Regions from separate parts of the Streptomyces sp. NPDC051677 genome, predicted to be linked through region 1. Evidence: riboswitches for the same ligand, from Rfam matches in the RefSeq annotation. Region 1 holds a riboswitch; each other region holds the start of a gene.
The links. A riboswitch is a leader RNA that binds a small molecule or an ion and turns the genes downstream of it on or off. The one in region 1 is predicted to bind cyclic di-AMP.

Region 1 (6,699 bases):
TGGTGACGTCCTCGGTCTCGCCGGAGCGGTGCGACATCATGCACTTGAAGCCGCTGCGCTGGGCCAGCTCGACCGCGTCCAGCGTCTCGGTGAGCGAGCCGATCTGGTTCACCTTGACGAGCAGGGCGTTGGCGGTGCCCTCCTCGATGCCGCGGGCGAGACGCTCGGGGTTGGTGACGAACAGGTCGTCGCCGACGAGCTGGACCTTGTCGCCGAGCTTGTCGGTGATGACCTTCCAGCCGGCCCAGTCGTCCTCGAACAGCGGGTCCTCGATGGAGACGAGCGGGTAGGCCGCCACGAGCTCCTCGTAGTACTCCGTCATCTCGGCGGCGGAGCGCTCCTTGCCCTCGAACTGGTACTTGCCGTCCTTGTAGAACTCGGACGCGGCGACGTCGAGCGCGAGCGCGATCTGCTCGCCCGGCGCGTAACCGGCTTCCTTGACGGCCTCGAGGATGAGGTCGAGGGCCTCGCGGTTGGAGCCGAGGTTCGGGGCGAAGCCGCCCTCGTCGCCGAGGCCGGTGGACAGGCCCTTGGCCTTCAGCACCTTCTTGAGGGTGTGGTAGACCTCGGTGCCCCAGCGCAGGGCCTCGGAGAAGGACTCCGCGCCGATCGGGGCGATCATGAACTCCTGGATGTCCACGTTGGAGTCGGCGTGCGAGCCGCCGTTCAGGATGTTCATCATCGGAACGGGCAGCAGGTGCGCGTTCGGGCCGCCCAGGTAGCGGAAGAGCGGGAGGTCGCTGGCCTCGGAGGCGGCGTGGGCGACGGCGAGGGAGACGCCGAGGATGGCGTTGGCGCCGAGCGAGCCCTTGTTGTCGGTGGCGTCCAGGTCGAACATGGCCTGGTCGATCAGGCGCTGCTCGGTGGCGTCGTAGCCGACGAGCTCCGGACCGATCTGCTCGATGACGGCGAGGACGGCCTTCTCGACACCCTTGCCGTGGTAGCGGTTCGGGTCACCGTCGCGCAGCTCGATGGCCTCGAAGGCGCCGGTGGAGGCGCCGGACGGGACGGCGGCACGACCCGTGCTGCCGTCGTCGAGGCCGACCTCGACCTCGACGGTGGGGTTCCCTCGCGAGTCGAGGATTTCCCGGGCTACGACGACGTCGATGGACGGCACGAGCATCTCCTTCTTGGGATGTGACGCTGAGAGTGCGGGGCCCGTGGGCCTTGCGACTAGAGCCTAACCGCCCGAGGGGCGTCGGCAGCCGACCGACCGCCCTGTGGACGAACTGACGGTACACATTGTTCCCGCTCGGAACAAAGAGCGGGTGACAAACAGGCAAAGAGAGCGCGCAAGAAGAGCGAGCGGGGAGAGCGAGGGGGCGAGCGAGCGGGGAGAGTGGGCATAGAGAAACCCCGCCCCGGTGCGTACGGGGGAACACGCACCGGAGCGGGGAGCCCGTGGGGACGGGGGTGACCCTCACGAGGTCTTCAGTGTGCCGACCTCGGGTGTGAGGGCGCTGTGGCTTCTCTGAGCCTGCCCTGGGGAGCCGGGGCTCACTTCAGGTGCAGCTGCTGACCCGGGTAGATGAGGTCGGCGTCCTCGACGATGTCCTTGTTCAGCTGGAACAGCTTCTGCCAGCCGCCCTTGACCTTGTGCTTCTCGGCGATGGAGCTGAGGGTGTCGCCCTTGACGACCTTGTACTCGCCGTCGCCCTTCTTGACCTTCTTGCCGGTCGGCGTGGTGACCGTCTTGGAGGCGGCCGGGCGGTCGGTGGAGCGGGAGGTGCTCTGCTTCTCGGTCGAGCGGGTGCTGGCGCTGCTGTCCGAGCTGCTGGAGCTGCTGGAGCTGCTCGACGAGCCGGAGGAGCTGCTGCCGTTGTAGGCGGCGCCGGACAGGCCCGTGCCGCAGACCGGCCAGGCGCCCTTGCCCTGGGAGGCGAGGACCTTCTCGGCGACGGCTATCTGCTGCGACTTGGAGGCCTGGTTGGCCTGCGCGGCGTACTGCGTGCCGCCGTACGCGGCCCAGGTGGAGGCGGAGAACTGCAGGCCGCCGTAGTAGCCGTTACCGGTGTTGATGGACCAGTTGCCGCCGGACTCGCACTGGGCGACCGCGTCCCACTCGGAGGCGGTGGCGGCGGAGGCGTTGCCGGCCGCCATCAGCGGGGCGGCGATGGCGACACCGGTGACGCCGGCCAGCGCGGCGACGCGGGTGGCCTTGGACGGACGGCGGTGCTTGCCCTTACCGGAAAACAGCATGGTGGATCCCCTCACCGACGCCTGCGAGGTGAGCTGTCGGGTTCGGGCCGGTTGAGTTGCCCGGCCGCGCTCTCGCTTTCGCGATGCGCGACTTCACCCCAAGCCGCTCCGGTCAACTGCCCGGTGCGGCGCTTACCTTGGGTCCCCCGCTCCTGCCTACGGCGCTTGACGCGACGACTGTTCCCGGGCTGCCACTGGCAGGATTCGGCGTTGCGACGGCCGGGGCTCGGGTTGCCGAGCGGGACGACCGTAGACACGCGATCCGCGGAATTTCAAAGACGATCAGGGCTTCTGAGACTCATCCCACACTTTCACCAAACCGGACATTCGGCGCGAAATGTGACGTGAACTCCCGCTGTTTTTCTTGGGTTTTGCGCCCTATTCAACCCCTGTGTCAAGGGTCTGACCGGGGGCGATGTCGCTCGGGTCGGCGCCGATGAGGTCCTTGTTCTCGGCGTAGAGGGCGCGCCATCCGCCGTCGAGGCCAAGGGAGTCGGCGATGGAGGCGAGCGAGTCGCCCTCCTGGACGACGTAGGTGGCCGCGGCATGCCGGCCGGCGGAGGCGGTCGTGGCGCCGCCGACGGCGTCGTCGGCGCTCTTGGTCGTGTTCTCGTCTGCGGTGGCGCCGCGATGCCGGCCCGAGCCGAGGGAGCCGGTGTCGACGAGGCTCCAAGAGCCCGCATCCTGGACCGACTTGTCCGGGTCGTCCGCTTTCGGGGTTCCTGTGGGCGAGCCGCCGGTCGCCTGCGCGTCGCCCTGGCCGCCGGAGCCTTCGGACTTGCCTGCGTCCGCGGAAGGGGAAGGCGAGGAGGGCGAAGGGGACGAAGGTGACGCAGAGGGCGAACTCGATGAATCACCGGACGAGTCGGACGACCCGGAGGATTTGCCCGAACCGTCGCCGCTGCCCGAAGAGTTCGAGGAGCCCGAGGAGCCCGAGGAGCCGGACGACCCGGAGGATCCCGACAACCCCCTGGACAGGTCGGACAATCCGGAGGAAGCAGATGAGTCGGACGAGTCGTCCGCCAGGCCGGTGTCCACGCTCTGCGCGCCGTTCGCCTGGGTGAGCCCGGAGGTCAGCCCGCAGGTGCCCCAGGCGCCGATGTTCTCGGCCGCGAGCAGTTTCTGCGCCACGGCGATCTGCTGGTTGCGGCTGGCCAGGTCGGGGCGCGTCGCGTAGTCGAGCCCGCCGTACGTCTCCCACTGCTTCTGGGTGAGGCTCAGGCCGCCGTACTCGCCTTCGCCCTTGTCGACGGCGCTCCACGAGCCGCCGGTCTCGCACTGCGCCACCTTGTCCCACACCGTGCCGTCGGCGGCGCTCGCGCCCGAGGCGGCGAGCAGCGGGATGGCGATGGCGGAGCCCGTCACTCCGGCCGCGACGAGGAGCGCCGGGGCCTGGCGGGGGCGACGGTGTCGACCGTTCCCGGAGAGCATGCGAGGGGCCTTTCTCTGGACAGCAGTACCGGCGCGGCGGGTGAGACGGGTGAGACTGACGCGTCGCGCTGACGCATGAACGTATCGGCAGACGATCACTTGTCACAAGTTAATGCCGCGCAGATCACGTGAAGATCACAGAGGTGAGGGACGGTCACCTTCGCTTCTCCGAATGGTCACACTCCGGCTGACGAGTGGTCAGAAGTGCGCTCGGAGTGCGCAGGAGTGAACTGCACCGGCAGGGTCCGCAGGCCCCGCATGATGAGCCCGCCGCGCCACCTCAAGTCGGCCGGATCCACGGCCAGTCGAAGGTCGGGCAGCCGGGTCAGCAGCGTGGCCAGCGCGGTCTGGCCCTCCAGCCGGGCCAGCGGGGCGCCCAGACAGTAGTGGATGCCGTGGCCGTAGCCGAGGTGCTGGTTGTCACGGCGGGAGAGGTCGAGCGTGTCGGGGTCCGTGAAGCGGGCCGGGTCGCGGTCGGCGGCCGCCAGGACGACGAGGACGGGGTCGCCGGGCGCGATGTCCTGCCCGCCGATGCTGAGCGGCTCGGTCGCGAACCGCCAGGTGGCGAGTTCGACGGGTCCGTCGAAGCGCAGGAGTTCCTCCACACCGGTCTCCAGCAGGTCCCGCTGCCCGGCCGCGAGGGACGCCTGCAACCGCACCCGCTGCTCCGGGTGGGACAGCAGCGCGTGGAGCCCGTTGCCGATCAGGTTGACGGTGGTCTCGAAACCGGCGAAGAGAAGGATGAAGGCCATGGCCGCGGCCTCGTTCTCGGTGAGGTGCTCGCCGTGGTCGGAGGCGCGGATCAGGCCCGAGATGAGGTCCTCGCCGGGGGCCGGCTCGGCGGGGAGCCCGGCGCGCTTGCGGTGGATCAGCTCCAGCAGGTAGCCGCGCATCTTCTTCACCGACCGCGCGACCCCGCCGCGAGGACCGCCGCCGTGCCGGATCATCATCCCCGCCCAGTCGCGGAAGTCGTCCTGGTCCTCGCGGGGGACGCCCAGGAGGTCGCAGATGGCGTAGATGGGGAGGGGGAAGGCGAAGTCGTGGATGAGGTCGGCCTCGCCCTCGGCGGCGAACCGGTCGATGAGACGGTCCGTCAGCTCCTGGACGCGGGGCGCGAACTCGGCGACCCGACGCGGGGTGAACGCCTTGCTGACGAGCCGGCGCAGCCGGGTGTGGTCCGGCGGGTCGATGTTGAGCAGATGCGTCATCAGCTCGGCCTTGCGCTCACCGGGGATGCCGGTCTTGCCCTTGGCGTGCGCAAGTTCTCCTGACTTGCATGTCATGTGATGGTCGGGGTTCTTCGACAGCCGGCCGTCTGCCAACGCCTGACGTGCAAGGTCGTAGCGGGTGACAAGCCAGGCGTCCACGCCACTCGGGAGCCTCGTCCACCGCACAGGCTCTGCGTCCCGCATCTGCGCGTAGGTGGGGTAGGGGTTGGAGGCGAACTCCCATGAGAAGAGTTCGGGTACGCGGGGCTCGTCGTGGTGCATGTGACGAGCCTACGTAGCAGCCCGACCGGCATCCCTATATATAGGGGCGCAGTACGCCACGCTGCGACAGCACCCCCGGACCCACTTCCGGGGGTGCTGCTGTGTCTGACCTGCGAAAACGCAGAAGCCCCGCTCGCTCCGAGGGTGGAACCCGGAATGAGCGGGGCTTCAATGTCCGCCTCCGCACCCCGTTGGGGGACGGGATGCAGCTTCCTGGGCGGACAACCTCCCCGTCGACGTACGGGGAGGGATCTGGACGCGGACGAGGGTGCGGGGAGTCGGCCGACCTCACATCAACCTCAACCCGGACCACCCCCGCCGCGCCCCCACAGCCGACGCACGGGCGCCGACCGCGGGTCTAGGGTGCGGGCGGCCCCTCGGGCTCCTGATCGACGATCGGCATGCTGGCGTTCTCGGTGCTCGGCACGCTGAAGTTCGTGATCGCGTGCGTTCGGAACGTGGTGTGCCACGGCCGCAGAACCAGGTGCTTACTGGCCCACTCGACAGGGTCCATACCGTCCACTATGGGCACCATGTCGACACACCCGGAGCACTCCACGTAGCGCGCGGTCCATACGTCGTCGAGCTCCTCCGACGATCGGACTTCCGGGAAAGGATTCCGGCTCACCTGCTCCCCCTCACGCGCTTCGTCTCGGCGTACGTCGCCTGGCGCACGACGTCGGGGGACGCGGCCCATTCGCGCCCTCCCCCGACGGGACGTAGGTAGACCCGTCCGCCCAAGCGCTCCCGGAACTCCCCGAACTTGTCCCGCGCGGTGTCCTTCATGACCGTGCCGACGGGCGGTGTGTGCGTCACTGGGACCCCCCATGCGCCGATTCCTTGTGCCGGCGCATCTTCACGACGATGTCCGACGATCCCGACGGGTCGTAGCTCTCGCTTCCCGGCGTCGTAGCCCGCACCCATTGCCGCTCGAACGCGGAGCACGTCGCGCACCCGGGGATCGGTGCGGGACGAGAGAACACCAACGGGTCGGGAAGTTTTGAGCCCTTCTGTAACGCCATCCCTGCACCTCCTGAGACGTCTTGGGCAACGACTCGAAGCTATGCGGGAGGGGGAGCATGGTTCCACGAAGTTCTATGAGGTTCTACGCTTCTTCATCCGAGCGAGGCAATGGCCGACGAGATGCGGGCGCGTGCTTCGGTGCCGTAGACAGCAAGAGCCGTCATTTCGTCGAAGGCATGGGCGTACTGCGCGATCTCTCCGGGTGCCGTCACCGTCACTGCTGCCGTTAGCAACTCAACGTGCACGCGCCCTTCGTCGAAGACAGTGAATGTCTCCAGCGTCCACATGCCGCGTGCTCGGCCGGCGGGGATGATGCCGACGGACACGGCTGGAAGCGCCATGACGGAGAGCAGATATCCCAGTTGCCCAGCCGTCGTAGCTGCATCGCCTACGACGTGGCGGAGGACGCTCTCCTCCAGGACGACCGCGAAACGGTGGTCACCCTCCCGGATGACGTGGGACCGCTCGACGCGCGCGGCAGCAGCGTCCGCAACGTCGTCAGGCGTGCCGTGCACGCGCGCAATGTCGCCGAGTAGCGCAGCCGCGTACTCGTACG
Region 2 (6,699 bases), on a different contig from region 1:
GGCGTTCAGGCCGAGACCCGGGGCCAGCACCGCGCCCTGCGCGTCCGAGACGCCGTACGCGAGGGCCTGACCCTGGCCGAACCGGCCCCGCTCATAGGGCAGGAAGCCGACCGGCTCACGCCCCTCGTACACGACCGCCACGCGCGCGCGTGGCCGCACGAGGCCCACGGCGTCGGTGAACTCCGGTTCCATGAAGGGGTTTCGCGGAAGCGTTGACGCGGCACGCAGCGCGCGCCACCGCTCCCTGTCCCCCTCGCCGAGGTCTTCCGGCCTCAGCACACGAATGCGCCCACTGCTCAACCTGACCCCCCGATCAAGTCCCCCCTGGACACCTGGACGGTACCGCTCCACCCGGGCGTCGCGGTAGGTAGCGTCCCATCTTGTTGCCAACCGGTACAGAGGCCTTTAACCGTCCGCTACCCGGCGATGCGCCAGAAAGCCGTTTCTTTGCGCCACTCCTCAACCAGTTCTGCACCAGTAGGCAAAGGGGAGTTGGCAGAACCGGACAGGACCTGGTCGTCGTTCGGCTCGTGTCGAACCAGGGGGGTACGGCATCCGTATTCTCTGATCATGGCCGCACCCACCGCATATGCCGAGCGCACCCCGTACTCCGCGTACTCCCTGATCGCCACCGACCTGGACGGAACGCTGCTGCGCGGCGACGACACGTTCTCCGACCGGTCCCTCGACGCGCTCGCGCGGGTGGCCGCCGCCGGCGCACGCCACCTGGTGGTCACCGGACGCCCCGCGCCCCGCGTGCGCCCCCTGCTCGACCGGCTGCACAGCAGGGGGCTCGCGGTGTGCGGACAGGGCGCGCAGTTGTACGACGCCGGCGCGGACCGTCTGCTGTGGTCGGTCACCCTGGACCGGGAGCTGGCCGAGACCGCGCTCGGCAAGATCGAGGCGGAGGTGGGGCAGCTGTACGCGGCCGTCGACCAGGACGGCGTGGACGGGCTGACGCTCATCGAGCCGGGCTACCGGATGCCGCACCCGACCCTGCCCGCCTTGCGCGTCGACCGACGCGACGACCTGTGGTGCGAGCCGATCAGCAAGGTGTTGCTGCGCCACCCCACCCTGTCCGACGACGAGTTGGCGGCGACGGCCCGCGCGGCGGTCGGCTCGCTCGCCACGGTCACCATGTCGGGGCCCGGCACGGTCGAGCTCCAGCCCTGCGGGATCACCAAGGCGACGGGCCTGGCCCTGGCCGCCGAACACCTGGGCCTGCGGCCCGAGGACACCGTCGCCTTCGGGGACATGCCCAACGACATCCCGATGTTCGACTGGGCCGCGCGCGGAGTCGCGATGGCCAACGCCCACCCCGAACTGAAGGCGATGGCCGACGAGGTGACGACGTCGAACGAGGACGACGGCGTGGCCGTCGTCCTCGAAAGACTGTTCCCGTAAGACCCGTAAGACCCGTAAGACCCGTAGGACCCGCAGACCTGTAGGACCTGTAGACCCCCAGGGCCCTATGGGGATCTGTCAGTACGCGCCGAACACGTTGTCGATCGAGCCGTACCGGGCGGCCGCGTAGTTGCAGGCCGCGGTGATGTTGGCGACCGGGTCGTAGGAGTCCCAGGAGGTGCCGGCGACATGGTAGGCGTTGAAGGTCGGGTCGATGACCTGGAGCAGGCCCTTGGACGGGATGCCCGCGGCCGCGTTGGAGTCCCAGAGGTTGATGGCGTAGGGGTTGCCGGAGGACTCACGGATGACGTTGCGGTAGATGCCGTTGTACGTCCCCGGGATCCCGTGCTGGGCCATGACCTGCAGGGAGGCACGGATCCAGCCGTCGAGGTTGTTGGCGTACCCGAGGCTGGTGGCGGTGACGACGGTCGGGGTCGCCGCGGAGGCGCCGGTCGCGCCGAGGAGTGGGAGGGCGAGCACGGCCGCGCCGGTGGCGGCGACGGTGAGCGTGCGGGCGAGACGGTTACGACGGGTGCGGCGCGGCTGAGCGGCAGCGGGCATGACGAATTTCCTCTCCGGCGCCTGCGAGGTGAGCTGTCGGGTTCGGGCGGGAGCTGCCCGGTCGCGTCCTGACGGGCGCGACTTCACCCCGAGCCGTACCGATATGTCTGAGACATCCGGACCGGCGACTTACCTGGTTCCCCCGCTCCTGCCGCGCGTTCTCGGTGGGTGTACGGGCGGCGGCAGGATTCGGCGTTCCGCCCGACAGGCCGGGAACGTATGCGAGAGCACATGTCCGGAACAAGTGGCAGATTCACAGATCACCCCTATTGACCTTGGTCTGTGACCTATGGGGTGCTTGATCCTTTGTGGGTGCAAAGCCTCAACTTGCTTGGAGGTGTGGAGGATCGGTGAATGGCGAGGCCAGGCGGGTCCAGCGGGGGGAGTGAGTCAAGTCACCAGCGTCCACAAGTGCGGCGAATCGGGCATTAACGCCAAGTCGGTAAAGGTGGGGAGGGGGTGGAGGTGGCAGCTGCGACGGTGATGGCGCCGTCGGATGGAAGTCATCACTTCCGGCTAACTCCATAAATATCTGCTCATATATTTTAATCAAGAACATATCGGGCGTGATCCGATACCACCTGGCCTGTAACCGTGGGGGCTATCGGTGATCGAAACGTGACCGGATACGCTGACTTGAGTGATGGCAGAGACCTATCGACAAACCGCGTAACCGCCACTAGACACCAGCAGACAGGAGACCCCTCGTGACCGTCGTCGGGCCGTTCGGGCTGAGCGTGCGGGACCAGGCTCTGGAAGCCGATGTCCAGGCCGGATTGGCGGCTGTCGAGGAAGGCTTGCTCGAAGCCACCAAGAGTGAGGTTCCGTTCATCACGGAGGCCGCCCAGCATCTCGTGCGGGCGGGCGGGAAGCGGTTCCGGCCGCTGCTCGTGGTGCTCGCGTCGCAGTTCGGGGACCCGTACGCGCCGGGCATCGTGCCGTCGGCCGTCGTCGTGGAGCTGACCCACCTGGCCACGCTGTACCACGACGACGTGATGGACGAGGCCGCCGTGCGCCGCGGGGTGCCCAGCGCGAACGCCCGCTGGGGGAACTCCGTCGCCGTCCTCACGGGTGACTTCCTCTTCGCGCGCGCCTCCCACATCCTGGCCGACCTCGGACCGGAGGCGGTGCGGGTGCAGGCGGAGGCGTTCGAGCGGCTGGTCACCGGGCAGATCCTGGAGACGGCCGGTCCGACCGACGGACGCGACCCGGTCGAGCACTACCTCGACGTGCTCGGCGGCAAGACGGGCTCGCTGGTGGCGGTGGCCTGCCGGTTCGGGGCGATGATGTCGGGCGCCGACGAGACCGTCGTCGACGTGCTGACGCAGTACGGCGAGCGGCTGGGCGTCGCCTTCCAGCTGGCCGACGACGTCCTGGACATCGCGTCCGACTCGCGGGAGTCGGGCAAGACGCCCGGGACGGATCTCCGCGAGGGCGTTCCCACGCTGCCCGTGCTGCGGCTGCGGGAGCGGGCGGCGCGGCTGTCGCTGCCCGAGGACATCGCCCTGTGCGAGCTGCTGGACTCCGACCTGAGCGACGACGCCCGGCTCGCCGAGGCCCTGGAGGCGCTCCGCGCGCACCCGGCGCTGGAGCAGGCCCGCCGGGACACCGTGCGGTACGCGAAGGACGCGCGGTCCGCGCTGGCGCCGCTGCGGGAGTGCGACGCGAAGGCGGCGCTGATGGAGCTCTGCGACGCAGTGGTCCACCGAGCCGGCTGACCCCCTCGGGCCCCGCACCCTCCTCCTCGCCCGCCTTCCCGTCCGGCCCCGCCACGCGCTCGGGGCCCGGCCCCTCCTCCTCGCCCGCCCGCCCTCCCGTCCGGCCCCGCCGCGCCCTCGGGCCCCGCCCCTCCTCCTCGCTTGCATTCCCCTCCGGTCCCGCACTCCCCGTCCGGTCCCGCGTCCTCCTGCGGTCCCGCACTGGCGGCGTCCCCCTCCCCAAAAAACCACGCAAGGCTCGCCAGCTATCTGGTCTTGATGATCACTTTTCCGAACGGGCTGGCCGACTCGTAGTACCGGTACGCAGCGGCCGCTTCCTCGAATGGGAACACTCGGTCGATGACTGGTCGGAGCCGATGCGTGGTGATGACGTCGTTCATGGCGATGAACTGGGCGCGGCTGCCGACGGCCAACGCCCGGACCGTAGCGGCGGCGCCGAACAGCAGACGGGGATCGACCGGTGCCCAGTTGCCGGAGACGGACCCGACGAAGGCGATGTGTCCGTCGACGGCGACCGACTTCAGCGACTGCTCCAGCGTTCCGGAGGTGTCGACGACGCGGTCGACCCCTCGCCCGGCGGTGAGTTCGCGGGCGGTGGCGTGCCAGTCGGGAGTGTCGCGGTAGTTGACGACCTCGTCGGCGCCCAGATCGCGAAGGCGTTGTTCCTTGTCCGCGCGGCTTGTCGTGGCGATGACTCTCGCGCCCAGGAGTTTGGCGAACTGCACCGTGAACAGCGACACGCCGCCGGAGCCCGTGGCCAGCACGGTCTGTCCACGCTGGACTCCGCGGCCGTCGCCGGTCAGGGCGTTCCACGCCGTGACGGCGGCGCAGGGAAGAGTTGCCGCCTCGGCATAGGAGAGGTGTTCGGGGATGGGCACGAGGGCGTCCTCTGGGAGGATGGCCAGCTCCGTCAGCATTCCGTCGAGCGAGCCACCCAGCTGCGGCAGGTACGCCGGTTCCAGCGGGCCGTCCAGCCACCGCGGGAACAGCGCGGCGGTGACGCGGTCGCCCGGGCGCACCCGCCGGACGCCTGGCCCGACAGCGACGACCTCGCCCGCACCGTCCGAGACCGGTATGACGTCCGGTTTGACGGGCAGCACGTACTGCCCCCGCACCACCAGAAGTTCACGGAAGCTGAGCGAGGTGGCGTGGACCGCGACCGCAACCTCCCCTTCCCCGGGTGTGCGTGGTTCGTGTGTGCGCAGTGACAGGCCGTCGATACCGTCGCCGGCGCTGACGTGATAGCTGCGCGCCATCGAGGGGGGTGTCGCCGTCATCGCGGTCATCCTTCGATGAACTGGTAGTCGCTGACGATGCGGCCGTCGGGGCCGAGAACGAGGATTTCCAGCCCGACGCCGGCGACCTCGCCACCGTCTTGGGGCGCCATCTCCCAGTTGAACTTGACGACGTCGTGGAGCCGGTCGGCGTTGCCGCGCGACCGGAAGACGAAGGCGCCCGGCGCGACGAACTCCTCGTGGGCGCGCGTCACCCGGAACTCCAACGCGTGGTGCCCGCGCGCCTCCAGGACGAGACGATCGAAGCCCAGCCCTTCAGCGGTCTGCAGGATCTCCTGGGGAGGCTGCAGCACATGGACCGCGTCGGCGGACCACAGCTCGCGAATCGCGGTGCGGCGACGCTCCGCATCGGGTTCGTTCCACACGGCGACGTAGCGGTCGGTGAGGTTGCGGATGTCGATATCGGCCATGGTTGTTCCCCTCGGTTGTGCATGGTCGGCGTGCCGCAACGACAGTGCTGCGCCGGCTGTCGCGCGGCAATTCCCCGCAGGGAATCGCCGATCAGCAGCCGGGCGGGTTACACAAGAGGGGTGATCAGCGAATCGACCAGAGGCGGGCTCGCCGACGCGTTGCGTGAGTGGCGCATCCGGCGACGCGTCAGCCAGCTGGAACTAGCCATGCGCGCCGGAACCACGCAGCGGCACGTCAGCTTCATCGAGAGCGGACGGTCGACCCCAGGCCGCTCGATGATCATCCGGCTGGCCGAATCCCTGGAGGTGCCGATCCGCGAGCGCAACGAACTGCTCCTTGTGGCCGGATTCGCACCGGCCTACCCGCAGACCCGCATGGACAACCCCCAGCTCGAACCGATTCGCACCGCCCTCGATCGGATCCTGCACGGCCACCTGCCCTACCCGGCGGTGGTCGTCGACCGGCACGGTGACCTCGTCTCGGCCAACGCCGCCTTCCACGCGCTCACCGCCGGCGTGGCCCCGCAGCTACTCGTACCGCCGGTGAGCGTTCCCCGGGTGCTGCTGCATCCGCAGGGCCTCGCGCCACGCATCGTCAACCTCGACGAGTGGGCGTGGCACATCATCGACAGCATCCAGGCCGAGAGCGTGCGCAACCCGGACGACCAACTCCAACGCCTGGCCTCCGAACTCATCGACCTGGTACCACTGCGTCCGCGCGCGTCACCGCACCACCTCGGCTTCGCCGTACCGCTGCGCCTCCGGGCACATGATCCGGACGACGACAGGGAGCTGACGCTCATCACCACGCTCACCCACTTCGGCACCGCCATCGACGTCACCATCGCCGAACTACGACTCGAGGCGTTCCTGCCGGCCGACGAAGCGACCAGCGCCATGCTGGCCGAACTCGTCAAGCGGTGACCGACCTGCCCGGCACAGCCCCGCGCGGCGACCACCCCTGGAATTGATCACCTAGGGGAATCCGCTGTCCCCCGCAGGACCCCTACGGGTCGGTCGCTCTTTCCTCGCTCTTGTGTCATACCGCAGGCGTACGCGGAGTTGAGCCCTCGGGTTGACGTTTTCGGGTGGCCGATTTGGTCAGATGGGGACTACGAGAAAACACCACTCCTCACCAATTCGGGTGAGAATGGCGGCTTGGGGTGGGGCGTTCAGCGTGAGATGACCAGCCGCCGCCGACGACGGAGGTAAGGCACACATGGCACCGAAGGCATCCGACGACACCCTGACCGGCGGGGAGCCGAACGGCGGGGAGGCCGACGACCTGCGCGCCGGCCGGCGCAAGGCCGC
Region 3 (6,699 bases), on a different contig from region 1:
TCCCCCAGCGGCAGGGTGTGCTGGGTCTGCAGGACCTTCGCCCGCAGGTAGCGGACGTTGTGCGGGGTCGTGAAGACGCCCGTCGGGACCCGGTCCTGGACGTCGATGCCCAGTTCCCGCAGCTGGTCGGCCTTGTCGGGGTTGTTGGACAGGAGGTCCAGGCCCGTGATGCCGAGGGCGCGCAGCATCTGGGCGGCGGCCGTGTAGTCGCGGCCGTCCTCGGGCAGGCCGAGCGCGGCGTTCGCCTCGTAGGTGTCCAGGCCCTGGTCCTGGAGGGCGTACGCGTCGAGCTTGTTGTAGAGGCCGATGCCGCGGCCCTCCTGGCGCAGGTAGAGCAGGACGCCGCCCGTCGCGGCTATGCGCTCGACCGCCTCGCGCAGCTGCGGCCCGCAGTCGCACCGCGCGGAGCCGAAGACGTCGCCGGTCAGGCACTCGGAGTGCAGCCGGACCAGCGGGGTGGCGCCGGGCGCCGGCTCGCCGAGGACGACGGCGACGTGCTCCTGGCCGTCGGCGAGGCCGTGGAAGGTGACCAGTTCGGCGTCGACGGAGTAGCCGTCGTGGAAGCGAAGCGGTACCCGGACGCGGGCGCGCTGGGTGGCGGCGGGGGTGTCGGGCATGCGGGTCTCCCGGGTCCGGTGGTGAACGGTGGCACACGGTCAGTGTCTGCTTCAGATTTGAAGCAGTTCCGACGAATCGAGACCCTACCCTATGCTTTAAATTTGAAGCAACCGAATTGTGATGCGGCTCATGAGCCCCCGGACGCCTCGGAGGCTCAGGGTGCCTGGGGGCTCCCGGATGCCTGGAAACTCCCGGGCGCCTGCGGGCTCCCGGGCGCCTCAGAGTCCTCGGACGCCTCGTGGCCCCCGGACGCGTCGGAGCCCTCGAAGACCCCGGTGCTCCCGGAGCACGGCGACGACCGTCGGCGCCACGGAAGGTCCTCGGGCGCGGCCTCGTTGCTGTCGTCGCCCTGGAACCCCCGTACGACCTGCGTGAAGATCTCCTCCAGCTGCCCCACCTGTTCAGGGGTGAGGCGGGCGAAGACGGAGGCGCGGACGGTGTCGACATGCCCGGGCGCCGTCTTCTCCAGGACCGCCATGCCCTGGTCCGTCAGGACCGCGACACTCCCGCGCTTGTCCCAGCTGCAGTCCTCGCGCCGCAGCAGCCCGTCCTTCTCCAGGCGGGTCACCGCATACGTCAGCCTGCTGCGGGTGATCTTCAGCTGCTCCGCGAGCTCGGTCATCCGCAGGCGCCGCTCCGGTGTCTCGGAGAGGTTGGCGAGGATGGAGTAGTACAGGTGAGGCATGCCGGCCTCCTGCTGGAGCTGCCGGTCGATCGCGTCCTCGACGAGGAGGTAACCGGCGACGTATGCGCGCCAGGCGCGTTGCTCCTCGGGGGTGAGCCAGCGAGTCGTCATGCGACCAGTGTAGGTTTGTTTCAAAGTTGAACCAAGGGCCCACGTCAACCCACGTCAACAACCCACCTCCGCCCACGCCACCGGGGAGCGCGTCGATGCCGTACCCGTACGTCCTGCTGTCCGCCGCCGTCTCCCTCGACGGCTACCTGGACGACACTGCCCCCGAGCGCCTGCTCCTCTCCAGCCCCGCCGACTTCGACCGCGTCGACGAGGTACGGGCCTCCGTCGACGCCATCCTCATCGGCGCCGGCACCATCCGCGCGGACAACCCCCGGCTCCTCGTGAACTCCCCGGAGCGGCGCGCCGCCCGCGTCGCCGAGGGGCGGCCGCCGTACCCCCTCAAGGTCACGGTCAGCGGCTCCGGCGAGCTCGATCCCGCGGCGAACTTCTGGCACACGGGCGGCGAGAAGGTCGTCTGCACGACGGACAAGGGCGCCGAGCGGGCCCGCGCACTCGGCATCGCCGCGGACGTCGTCCCGCTCGGCCCCGAACTGGACTGGCGCCGCCTCCTCGAACATATGCACGATGTGCGTGGCGTGCGGCGTCTCATGGTCGAGGGCGGCGGCACCGTCCACACCCAGCTGCTCCAGCAGGGCCTCGCCGACGAACTCCAGCTCGTCGTCGCCCCGCTCTTCGTGGGCGACCCGGACGCGCCCCGCCTCTTCGGGCCGGGCGGCTACCAGGGCGGACGGCTGCGCCTGGTCGAGACGCGGCGCATCGAGGACGTCGTGCTGAACCGCTACCAGCCCACCGCCCCCGGCGCCGGACCGCTCGCCGCCGCGGCCGACCGCCACTGGCTGGCCCTCGCCTGCGAGCTCGCGGCCCAGTGCCCGCCGTCGCGGACCGCATTCAGCGTCGGCGCGGTGATCGTGGCCGCCGACGGCACGGAACTGGCCCGCGGTCACTCCCGCGAGGCCGGCGACCCGGTCGTGCACGCCGAGGAGGCGGCCCTCGCGAAGCTCGACCCCGCCGACCCCCGGCTGCCCACGGCCACCGTGTACAGCAGCCTCGAACCCTGCGCCCGCCGCTCCTCCCGTCCCTCCCCCTGCGCCCGCCTCATCCTCGACGCGGGCGTGCGCCGGGTGGTCACCGCCTGGCGCGAGCCCGACACCTTCGTGACGGAGGCGGACGGAACCGGGCTCCTGACGGCCGCGGGCGTCGACGTCCTCGTCCTTGCGGAGTTCGAGGCGCGGGCGAAGGCCCCGAACCGGCACCTGGAATGAGGCGGTGAGGGCGGGGCGTCAGGGGCGGCGGTAAACCGTGGTGTTTCGCGCCCCGGAAGTAGCGTAGACTGGAGTCACAACGACGCGGGGTGGAGCAGCTCGGTAGCTCGCTGGGCTCATAACCCAGAGGTCGCAGGTTCAAATCCTGTCCCCGCTACTGAAGGCCGAGGGCCGGAATCCGAAAGGGTTCCGGCCCTCGGTGCGTATCCGGGACTCCTCGGCGCCCATCCCGGGCATGTGGCTGGTTGGTTACTGTGCGTGCGCTGTGTTTCTGGACGTCCCTTCCGTCAACTCGCCCGTTTTTCACCGGTCATGGGTCGAAAGTCCCAGGCCGAAAATGTTGTTGATCAAGCAGAAGAGCTTGGAAACCGGCCCCCAGGTCTATTAACGTTCGATAACGCAGCGCGGTCGTCCCAGCCGTCACAAGAGTCGGCTCCGTGCGCACTGCCGAATCCCGCAAGGGAACCGGGGAACCACCACCTTGGGGTGAATCGCACGGAAGCCACCGTGAACTCGCGGAGTCCACGGCCGGTATACGCGCGTAGGAGACCTTCCCGCTCCGAACCCGTCAGCTAACCCGGTAGGCGACGGAAGGAAAGGAGTACGCCCGCGTGGCGTCCAACCGGCCTGCCCCAGAAGCCCCGTTCGTGCCCGCCCAGCGGTCCACCGAGACCTTCGGCTACGGCGACTACCGCACCGACGAGGGCCCCTGGGAGGAGTGGAACCCCACCGCGGAGTCCATTCGCCCGGTACGCGGCAAGCACCGTGTCGCCAAGCAGCGCGGCGGCGGGTTCGCCCGCAGCTCCACCGTCCTCGGCGTCGGCGTCATAGCCGCCGTCAGCGCGGGAGGCATGGCCAGCGCCAACACCGGCAAGGCCCCCGTCTCCATCTCCCTGCCGGACCTGCCGAACGTCGGCTCGCTCATCTCCGACGACGAGCCCGCCCAGGACGCCGCGCCGGCCCTGTCGAGCTTCGGCTCCGAGACGACCGCCGACGACAGCAGCCAGAGCGCCTCCGACGCCGGTGAGGCCCTGCGCAGCCGGATCATGGCGCAGGCCGAGTCGCAGCAGACCCAGATCGAGACCAAGGCCCAGGCCGCCGCCGAGGCCGCCGCAGCCAAGGCCGCGAGCGACGCCGTCGCCAAGGCCGAGCAGGACGCGAAGGCCAAGGCAGCCGCCGTCAAGGCGAAGGCCGCCGCGGAGGCCGCGGAGAAGGCCGAGGCCGCGCGCCTGGCCGAGCTCGCCAAGCAGTACACGCTGCCGACCTCCTCGTACACGATCACCTCGACCTTCGGTCAGGCCGGCTCCATGTGGTCCTCCGGCTACCACACGGGCCTGGACTTCGCCGCTCCCACCGGCACGCTCATCAAGGCCGTCCACAGCGGCACCATCACGGAGGCGGGCTGGGCCGGTTCCTACGGCTACCGCACCATCCTGACGCTGGACGACGGCACCGAGCTCTGGTTCTGCCACCAGTCCTCCATCAGCGTCAGTGTCGGCCAGAAGGTCGGCACCGGTGACGTGATCGGCCGCGTCGGCGCGACGGGCAACGTGACCGGGCCCCACCTCCACCTCGAGGTCCACCCCAACGGCAACTCCGACGGCGTCGACCCGATGGCCTGGCTGCGCGACAAGGGCCTCAACCCCTGAGCAGTCCCTCCGGGGAGCACCTGTCATACCCGTAGGACCGGAACACCCCTCAGGGCGGCCACTCAGGGCGGCCCCCTCAGGGGTGTTCACACGTTCTTTGCGTTGCCCATGGAATGGGTGTGCCGCCCGAGCCCGTTGATATGAAGCATGACTTCTCTTCGCAAGCTCGGCTCCTCCGACCTCGAGGTCTTCCCGCTCTCCCTCGGCGGCAACGTCTTCGGCTGGACCGCCGACGAGACGACCTCCTTCGCCGTCCTCGACGCCTACGCGGCCGCCGGCGGCAACTTCCTCGACACCGCCGACGCCTACTCGGCGTGGGTCGAGGGCAACTCCGGCGGTGAGTCCGAGACCATCATCGGCAACTGGGTGAAGAAGCGCGGCAACCGCGACGACATCGTCATCGCCACCAAGGTCAGCCAGCACCCAGACTTCCCCGGCCTGACCGCGGCCAACATCAAGGCCGCCGCCGACGCCTCCCTGCGCCGCCTCGGCACCGACCACATCGACCTCTACTACACGCACTTCGACAAGACCGAGGTGCCCGTCGCGGAGATCGTCGGCGCGCTCGACGAACTGGTGAAGGCCGGCAAGGTCCGCCACATCGCCGCCTCCAACATCTCCCCCGAACGCCTCCAGGAGTCCCTGGAGTTCTCCGACCGCGAGGGCCTGGCCCGCTACGTCGCCCTCCAGCCCCACTACAACCTGGTCTCGCGCGACACCTACGAGGGCGGCCTCCAGGACCTCGCCGCCCGCTTCGGCCTCGCCGCCGTCCCGTACTATGCGCTGGCCTCCGGCTTCCTCACCGGCAAGTACCGGCCCGGTACGACGGTGGAGAGCGCCCGCGCCGCCGGCGCCGCCAAGCACCTCGACACGGAGCGGGGCCAGAAGGTGCTCACCGCCCTGGACGAGATCGCACAGGCCCACGACGCCCAGGTCGCCACGGTCGCGCTGGCGTGGCTCGCGGCGCAGCCCACGGTGGCCGCGCCGATCGCCTCCGCGCGGACGATCGAGCAGCTGCCGGCGCTGCTGGAGGTGGCGGAGCTGCACCTGACGGACGCGGAGGTCACCAGGCTGACCCAGGCCTCGGCCTGAGCCCCTCCTACCCCCCTACTCCCCCGTACTCCTCCTGAGCCCTCTCCTGCCCCCTCTTACTCCTACTGGTCACGACTGGTAGGGGTTGGAGGCCGGATAGGGCTGTGCGGGATAGGGCTGTGCGGGATACGGCTGTCCCGGATGTGGCTGTGCGGGATACGGCTGTCCCGGATGTGGCTGTGCGGGATACCCGTAGCCCGATATGTGTGCTGCGGGATACCCGTAGCCCGGCGCGTGTGCCGCGGGATACCCGTAGCCCGGCCACTGCCCCTGGCCCGGCGCCTGAACCGGCCCCTGGCCGTACCCGTACACCCCGTACACCGGCCAGGGCGGCGCGGTCGCCCGGACCGGCGGGGCCGTTATCCGGGCGGCGTGGTCCAGCGCGGGCCGGGCGATGTCCTTGCGCCGCCACAGCTCGTTCAGCAACTCCCGCTCCCGTACGACGAAGTCGGCGTTCGCCCGCCCCCGCCGACCGCGGTGACGCAGGAACGCCAGGGACGTCGCGTACGCCTCGTACCGCGCCACCTCCCGCGCCGCCGGTTTGCCGAGGTGGCGGCCCGCGTACACCCGGGCCACGCGCCGGGCCCGCATCGAACCGAGCGCGAACGGCTCGGCCGGGGTGAGCCAGCCGGCGGCCGCGTAGGCGGGCAGTTCCTCGCGTACGGTGCGCAGTTCGCGTTGGCGCGTCCACACCACCAGCCAGGTCAGCAGTCCGAACGCGGGCACCATGAACGCCGCGTACACCGCGAAGAACCCGAACTCGCCGAACGTCGAGGAGCCGTTCCACAGGGCGTGCATGCCCATCGCGAGAAGCAGCCCGGACAGCGGGAGCAGCACGCGCCGCAGGTGCTGACGTTCCCCGGAGAGCGCCGCGACGCCGAAGCCGATGCCGGTCAGGACCGTGAACAGGGGGTGCGCGAACGGCGACATGATGACGCGTACGAAGAAGGTCGCGGCGGTGACGGAGGCGATGCCGCTGTCGCCGGTGAGCTGGTCAGTGCCGAAGGCGGTGCCGAGGTAGAGGATGTTCTCGGTGAACGCGAAGCCGGTGGCGGTGACGCCGGCGATGACCACGCCGTCGACGATCCCGGTGAAGTCCCGCCTGCGGAAGAGGAAGACGAGGAGGACGGCGGCGGCCTTGGCGGACTCCTCGACGATCGGCGCTATGACCGTCGCCCCCAGGGTGTCCGCGCTGGACGGGTCGGCGGTCGCGGTGGCTATCCACCGGGTGGCGAAGCTGTTGGCGACGATGGCGATCAGCGCCGCCGCGCACGCACCCCAGGCGAAGGCGAACACCAGGTTGCGCCAGGGCCCGGGCTCG

Region 2: linked by a shared signal. The riboswitch ahead of ACIBAF_RS33505 (transglycosylase SLT domain-containing protein) and the one ahead of ACIBAF_RS17435 (transglycosylase family protein) in region 1 are both predicted to bind cyclic di-AMP.
Region 3: linked by a shared signal. The riboswitch ahead of ACIBAF_RS40315 (M23 family metallopeptidase) and the one ahead of ACIBAF_RS17435 (transglycosylase family protein) in region 1 are both predicted to bind cyclic di-AMP.

What each region holds. Positions count from the first base shown of each region.
Region 1 is NZ_JBITCT010000013.1:57,579-64,277, forward strand. It holds gene eno (phosphopyruvate hydratase) at 1-1,123, opposite strand, end outside; gene ACIBAF_RS17435 (transglycosylase family protein) at 1,498-2,199, opposite strand; cyclic di-AMP (ydaO/yuaA leader) riboswitch at 2,203-2,373, opposite strand; gene ACIBAF_RS17440 (transglycosylase family protein) at 2,578-3,630, opposite strand; gene ACIBAF_RS17445 (cytochrome P450) at 3,807-5,120, opposite strand; gene ACIBAF_RS17450 (hypothetical protein) at 5,479-5,634, opposite strand; gene ACIBAF_RS17455 (hypothetical protein) at 5,745-5,936, opposite strand; gene ACIBAF_RS17460 (helix-turn-helix domain-containing protein) at 6,236-6,699, opposite strand, start outside.
Region 2 is NZ_JBITCT010000036.1:16,668-23,366, reverse strand. It holds gene ACIBAF_RS33515 (GNAT family N-acetyltransferase) at 1-279, opposite strand, end outside; gene ACIBAF_RS33510 (HAD family hydrolase) at 571-1,404, shown strand; gene ACIBAF_RS33505 (transglycosylase SLT domain-containing protein) at 1,483-1,965, opposite strand; cyclic di-AMP (ydaO/yuaA leader) riboswitch at 1,969-2,170, opposite strand; gene ACIBAF_RS33500 (polyprenyl synthetase family protein) at 2,673-3,683, shown strand; gene ACIBAF_RS33495 (NAD(P)-dependent alcohol dehydrogenase) at 3,929-4,960, opposite strand; gene ACIBAF_RS33490 (hypothetical protein) at 4,966-5,388, opposite strand; gene ACIBAF_RS33485 (helix-turn-helix domain-containing protein) at 5,509-6,312, shown strand; gene ACIBAF_RS33480 (outer membrane lipoprotein carrier protein LolA) at 6,608-6,699, shown strand, end outside.
Region 3 is NZ_JBITCT010000052.1:7,171-13,869, reverse strand. It holds gene ribA (GTP cyclohydrolase II) at 1-617, opposite strand, end outside; partial or broken gene ACIBAF_RS40330 (MarR family winged helix-turn-helix transcriptional regulator) at 902-1,414, opposite strand; gene ACIBAF_RS40325 (dihydrofolate reductase family protein) at 1,510-2,637, shown strand; tRNA gene ACIBAF_RS40320 (tRNA-Met) at 2,721-2,794, shown strand; cyclic di-AMP (ydaO/yuaA leader) riboswitch at 3,073-3,241, shown strand; gene ACIBAF_RS40315 (M23 family metallopeptidase) at 3,249-4,286, shown strand; gene ACIBAF_RS40310 (aldo/keto reductase) at 4,434-5,378, shown strand; gene ACIBAF_RS40305 (PrsW family glutamic-type intramembrane protease) at 5,448-6,699, opposite strand, start outside.